DNA from 2 places in the Microbulbifer spongiae genome. Region 1 is predicted to be linked to the other one. Evidence: predicted binding sites of a transcription regulator. Region 1 holds the regulator's gene; the other holds the start of a gene.
What was found. Region 1 encodes LexA, which represses DNA repair genes until DNA is damaged. Its sites were predicted from a motif close to ACTGTNTNTANANACAGT; they were not measured.

Region 1 (3,410 bases):
TTCCTTTTTTCTGCCCCGCTCAAAGACAACGAGGGGCGGGACACGGTGGTGCGTTTCAGTCGTAAGATGCAGCAGCAATATGTGCAGTCTGAAGAGGGGGGCAAAGCGACAGGATGGCGTGCTTTCTATCGCGAAGGCACTTGGCAGGTTGAGCCCGGTGGTAAAAGCACCGCTGCCAGACGTAAACCCCCGCGCAAGAAAGCCGCTCAAGGTAATCAATGACGAATCTCTATACGGGTCTGGTTGTCTCTGCGCTGCGCAAATGCCAGCTGTTGTTACAGTTGTCTGGCGAATCTGCCTTGCAAAACAGGGCCCTGCAAGAGGCGGCCCTGTTTCAGTTGTGGAAAGCCTACAAGGCTTACCTCGCTGAGCTGGCAAATGAATTGCAATTGGGTTTCGAGCCCGAGTCATTGCAAGTAGTCCTGGATAGTCTCAAGAGCCGGGGAGTGGTCAGTAGTGAGGCCAGGGAATTGTCCTTGCTCTACGCTGATCCAGATAGCTGGTTGAGCAAGCTGCTTCAATGCTGGAGAAAGCTGCAGCAGTATGCTCCCACACCCACAATGGAATCCGCGCGGAAAGGGGCAAACCTGATCCCACTGTGCAGTATGGCCTCCCCCACATCCGGTGCGCTTTCTGCTGAAATACTGCTGAAGTGGCATGGTGCTCTGAGCGAGTTGGTGCGCAGGCAGCGCGCCAGTTTGGAGGAGTGTTAAGGGTACCTGTGTACCATTTGCTTCGCTTGACTGCGCCCACTGAAACTTATAAATAGCCTGTGTTACACTGGGCGCAAATTGATTTGTGGTGAAGGAAAAGCAAATGTCCTCCGAAACTTTTGAGATTATCGAACTGGCCAATGGCGATGTGGCTTTGCGTCGCAGCGGCCACAAGGAGGACCCTCTGGTGAGTATCCATTTCTCAGCCGAGAGTCTCCAGTTTATGAGAAAACACAAGGTGGCTATTGCCCGGGCTATGCTGGAAGCGGGCATTGAGGCTGTACACAATCTGGATGACCTGGAGCCGGGTTACTTTGAGGAAGACGAGGAATCACTGCCGGTTAACCATACGATCCATTGATCGAGGGGTTACCCCGAAGAGGTTTCAACAGCGGCCAATGGCCGCTGTTTTTCGTATTAAGGCGTGATCAAATCAAGGGGTTTGGCGAATGACGCCCACCGCCAGCCCCTCAATCACAAAGTGGTTGTCCCGCATATCCACCTGAATGATGTCGAAGTCCTCATTTTCAGGCAGCAACTGCACCGCCGCCTGGTTGCCTTTGCGGCGGAAGCGTTTCACGGTGACCTCCTCGTCAATACGTGCCACAACAATCTGCCCATTCCTGACCTGCTCGGTTTTCTGTACCGCGAGCAGATCCCCGTCGAGTATGCCCGCATCGCGCATACTCATCCCGTGTACCCGGAGCAGGTAGTCTGCCGGCGGGCGAAAGAAGTTGGCAGGGAGATGGCAATAGTCCTCGATGTGTTCTGCCGCGAGAATGGGGTGGCCTGCGGCAACACGACCAATGATGGGAAGGCCGGATTGGTGGTCGGGAATCCGAATGCCGCGGGAAGCGCCGGCGACCATCTCAATGGCTCCTTTGCGCGCCAGGGCTTTCAGGTGCTCTTCTGCGGCATTGGGTGACCGGAAGCCCAGCTCCTGGGCAATTTCCGCCCGGGTTGGCGGATAACCAGTTTCTTCCAAATAGGTTTTGATCAGCTCTAGTACTTGGGTTTGTCGGGCAGTGAGATTGGTCATGGGGTTACCTGGTATTCTGTATTTTTATACAGTTGCTGGGATTATATACAGAATTGATGTCTATGCAATCCCAATGCACCCCCGCTGTATATGCTGCTACATTGGTTATGAAAACTGGGAATGAAACACGATTGTTGAAAGGCCTGACAGAGAGGGAACGATGCTGGATGCAAAAATGGCCGAGGCATGGCGGGTGCTGCGTATACAGTCGGAGTTGGTAGATGGCATTGAGCGTTTGATTGCACTCAGTGGCGCGGTTACGGTTTTTGGGGGCGCGCGTTTTACCGAGAGTAGCCCCGAGTACCGGCAGGGTGTGAAGCTCGGTGAGCTATTGGCCGCAGAGGGTATTTCGGTAATCACCGGTGGAGGACCGGGTTTGATGGAGGCGTGTAATCGCGGAGCTTTTGCCCTGCCGGGTACTTCAATTGGGTTGAACATTGAGCTTCCTTTTGAACAGACAGCCAACCCGTATCAGGATATCAGTTTAAATTTCCGTTATTTCTTTGTGCGTAAATTTATGTTTGTCAAACACGCTGTGGGCTTTGTGGGTCTGCCGGGGGGTTACGGTACTTTGGATGAATTGTTTGAGGCATTAACTTTGGTTCAGACACAAAAAGTGCGGCGGTTTCCCATTGTATTAGTGGATAGAAACTACTGGCGTGGTCTCTACAACTGGCTGGTGGATACGGTCTTGGAGCGAGATTGCATTGATGCAGGCGATCTGGATTTATTCCATATCGTGGAAACGGTAGAGGAGGCGGCAGACCTGATACTGCAATTTATGCGGCCCCAGGAGTAAGCGGAATTTTTCCCGTGTGTTGCGCCTGCCTCCTTCTCGTATTTTAATCGGCAAACAAAGCGTCGCATTTAAAAAACAACGCAATTGAACGGGCTGCTTTTGTGACTCGCACCGGCCCGGAGCTGCTGGCTGCGCCGCTTGTGTTGCAATGACCCGGCAATGTATGCCACGGCCGGGTTAGCCATAACTGAGCGAATCATACCTCTCCAAAGGAGCGGTCTGTATCGACAATGTGCTCCCAACCGCTAGCCCCCTGATCACAGCCTCAATGATTGATCGGGATGTGGGAGTAGAATAGGGTGTCGACAGACCGGCGGTGGAGTGTGCTAGTCTGGCCAGAATCAAACACCTGTTTTAAATCCTGGTTGACTGCTTATGAGCCATACGGACACCGTTAGCCGCATACTGGACGCCGCAGAGATCCTGTTTGCGGAGCGCGGCTTTACCGAGACATCCTTAAGGACAATTACCAGCACGGCCGGGGTCAACCTGGCCGCCGTCAATTATCACTTTGGTTCAAAGAAGGCATTGATTCAGGCGGTGTTTGAACGTTTTTTAACCCCGTTCACCTGCGCGCTGGAGTCAGAACTGGACGGGTGTGCTGCATCTGGTCGACACCTGCGTGTGGAAGACCTGCTGGGGAGTCTCTACCGGGTGGGGCTCGGCAGCCTCGGTGAACATGGTCGCGATCCCCAGCGTTTCATGCGCCTTTTAGGGTTGGCCTATACGCAGTTCCAGGGGCATTTGCGCCGTTTTATCGTGTCCCGGTATGGCGATAGCTACCGCCGTTTTGCCGGTCTGCTGGCAGAGGCCCTCCCCGGGATAGACCCCGTCACCTTCTACTGGCGCCTGTACTTCA
Region 2 (3,410 bases), 1.1 Mb from region 1:
TGGACCAGTGCGACGATAACTGGTTGATGCAGTCCATACGCATCAATCTGCTTACCCATCTGCACCTGGCCCAGGCCCTGAACCGGCAACTCCAGCGCAGGCAGCCACTGTTGTGGGCCTCCCTGTCTGCCAGGGTGGGCAGTATCGGCGACAACCGTTTGGGTGGTTGGTACAGCTACCGCATCAGTAAGGCAGGATTGAATATGCTGATCAGGAACCTGTCTATTGAGTGGGGGCGCCGGTTGGAAAACAGCTGTGTGGTGGCGATTCACCCGGGCACAACCGATACACCGCTCTCCAAACCTTTTCAGACTAATCTTGCCCCCGGCAAGCTCTATAGCGCAGCATTGAGTGCCCGGCGCATGGTGGATGTGCTGGAACAACTTGGCCCCGCGGATAGCGGACAATTGCTGTTTTGGGATGGCAGCCAACTACCCTGGTGAAGAGGAGCGTATTCCCGCCCCTGTCTCTAAAAATACCATGCAAGTAACCGTGCACATGTCTGCCCCGGTAGCCTGCCTATAGTCTTTCTGGGTATGACCGGATTTCTGTCTGCCTATTCTGGGGTGGACATTTTTGTTTTCCGAAAGGGCATTTGGACAGTGCCTGGCGGCTGTCGTGGTCAGTGGGTATTGAATATACAATAGGCCGGGTTGTCGCTATGGTATCTGTACGGGGGAAGTATCCCGGGCGGTTATTCTTCGGCTCGCCGGTTTAAATGGTAAGAACAAGATGGTGGATCATGGGGATATCACCCGGCTGGCTCGACAGCTGGGTGTGGCGTTGGAAAAACGCCGCTGGCGGGTAACTACGGCGGAATCCTGCACGGGGGGGGCGGTTGCTGCGGCAATCACATCGGTGGCGGGAGCCTCCAACTGGTTCGACGGAGCGATTGTCAGTTACGCCAATCGTATCAAGCACAGTGTACTGGGTGTGGATGCCAGGGATCTGAAGTTATTTGGCGCTGTCAGTGAGCCGGTGGCTCGGCAGATGGCCTGTGGAGTGCTGGCGATGATGGATGCCAATCTGGCTGTTGCGATCAGTGGTATCGCCGGCCCCGATGGTGGCACCGAAGAGAAACCCGTGGGCACGGTTTGGATTGCCTGGGCCCACGCAGAGGGACAGGAGCCGGTTCAGATCGATGCCAGCTGTTTTCACTTCCGGGGAGATCGCTCTGCCGTACAGGCGCAGACAGTGGTAGAGGCGATCAGGGGTATGCTGTCCGTACTGGATGAGCATCTGTACCCAGGATGTCTCTAAAGCCAATCCGAATAGCCGGCTGTAGGTGTCTGCGCCCTTGAAAAACCTCCTCCACAGAATAATCGCTGGGCCAGGTCATTGGGCAAAGACTGGTTGCCTATACAGTAATCCTTCGTTAAGCTTGCCACCAATCAACACGGTTCGAAATACGGGAATGATCATGGATTCCAACAAAGACAAGGCTCTGAAGGCGGCGCTGTCGCAGATCGAACGCCAGTTTGGCAAGGGCACAGTGATGCGCATGGGGGACAAGGAGCGGGAACGCATTCCGGCGGTCTCCACCGGCTCCCTCGGCCTGGACGTAGCCCTGGGCATTGGCGGCCTGCCGCGCGGTCGTATTGTGGAAATCTATGGCCCGGAGTCCTCCGGTAAAACCACCCTGACGCTACAGGTGATTGCTGAAGCCCAGCGCGGTGGGGGCACCTGTGCGTTTGTGGATGCGGAACACGCCCTTGATCCCATCTATGCTGAGAAACTCGGCGTCAATGTCGATGAGTTGATTGTGTCCCAGCCGGATACCGGTGAACAGGCTCTGGAAGTGGCGGATATGCTCGTGCGCTCCGGTGCTGTGGATGTATTGGTGGTGGACTCTGTGGCGGCCCTGACGCCACGCGCCGAGATCGAAGGCGAAATGGGGGATGCACACGTTGGCCTGCAGGCCCGCCTGATGTCCCAGGCCCTGCGCAAGCTCACCGCCAATATCAAGAACACCAACACCCTGTGTGTTTTTATTAACCAGATCCGCATGAAGATCGGCGTGATGTTCGGTTCCCCGGAAACCACCACCGGGGGCAACGCGCTCAAGTTCTACTCCTCTGTGCGGCTGGATATCCGCCGCATCGGCTCTGTAAAAGACGGCGATGAAGTGGTGGGTAACGAAACCCGTGTGAAGGTGGTGAAGAACAAGGTGGCGCCGCCGTTCAAGCAGACCGAGTTTCAGATTCTGTACGGCGAAGGCATTAACCTGATTGGCGAGATAGTCGATTACGGCGTTAAGCTGGGCCTGGTGGACAAGGCAGGTGCCTGGTACAGCTATAAGGGCGACAAAATTGGCCAGGGCAAGGCCAATGCCTCCCGATTCCTGCGCGAGAATCCGGATATCCGCCGTGAGATCGAAGAGCAGTTGCGCGCACAACTGCTGGGCGATCTGGTCCCGGCCGGCGCTGAAGAGACTGCGGAACTTCCGCAGGAGTAAATGCCGTATTCCAAACAGGGGATTTCCGCCAATTTTCCGCAAGCATTGCTCGGTGCGGCGCTTGCCCTATTGGCCCGCCGCGAGTATTCCCGCCTGGAATTGCGGCGGAAGCTGACGGGCCGATTTCCCGATGCCGATTTCGGTGCACTGTTCGAATACCTGCAAAGGCACAATTACCAGTCGGACCGGCGTTTCGCCCAGGTCTTTGTCCGGTCGCGGGTCCAGCGCGGCCAGGGGCCCCTGCGCATTAGCCGGGAACTGCAACAGCGTGGCATTGCGGGGGATCTGGCGTCCGGTGCCCTGACGCAGGCCGAGGTGGACTGGTTTGCGTTCGCACAGGAACAGCTGCAGCGAAAGTATTCCGTCCCCATCGGTGCGATGCCGCCGGACCAGCGGGCGAAGGAGTATGCACGGCGCCAGCGTTATCTGGCCTATCGCGGTTTTCCGGCAGAGGTGATTCATTGGGTGCTGGGTGATCAATAACCACACAGTTTTCCTGTTGCCCGATATATAACCAGCGCGATCCTTTTCCCCCGGTCAATGTCCTTCGGTTTGCTGCAACAGTTGTGCTGCAAGATTTAACCAAATCTTCATTGAGTAGCTGTCGCCCCAGCGTGTGCCCAGCGTCTTCGCAGGGATGGGGACACATTCAAGCCCGCTGTATTGCCAGCGACCCCTTGCACAGGGTTTGAGAGAGTGTACGGTTGGTTTGCCAAGTGGAATCACTTGGGTATTGGCTATGCGGTGTCTTTCTCTGTGCACTTCGATTCATGCACCAGAAAGGAATATAACTACCGGGTTGGAAGGAAAGCAGATCCTGCTCCCTGCATGCGCGTATCGGCACCCATGCCTCATACGGTTCTGGGAGCGGGGTAGGCTTCCCTCCTGCCTGCCTAGTAACGTCACCTGAAATCAAAAAAACATGTCGCAAAGTCCAGGCTCATACGTCTTTGCC

Region 2: recA (recombinase RecA) is a predicted target of LexA. The motif match lies at 1,349-1,366, and genes of this name have one in related genera.

The regions. Positions count from the first base shown of each region.
Region 1 covers NZ_CP098023.1:1,861,640-1,865,049, forward strand. The annotation lists gene topA (type I DNA topoisomerase) at 1-222, shown strand, start outside; gene M8T91_RS07915 (DUF6586 family protein) at 219-713, shown strand; gene M8T91_RS07920 (hypothetical protein) at 817-1,074, shown strand; gene lexA (transcriptional repressor LexA) at 1,147-1,752, opposite strand; gene M8T91_RS07930 (LOG family protein) at 1,913-2,551, shown strand; gene M8T91_RS07935 (TetR/AcrR family transcriptional regulator) at 2,927-3,410, shown strand, end outside.
Region 2 covers NZ_CP098023.1:2,938,593-2,942,002, reverse strand. The annotation lists gene M8T91_RS12340 (SDR family NAD(P)-dependent oxidoreductase) at 1-443, shown strand, start outside; gene M8T91_RS12335 (CinA family protein) at 733-1,260, shown strand; gene recA (recombinase RecA) at 1,421-2,455, shown strand; gene M8T91_RS12325 (regulatory protein RecX) at 2,456-2,938, shown strand.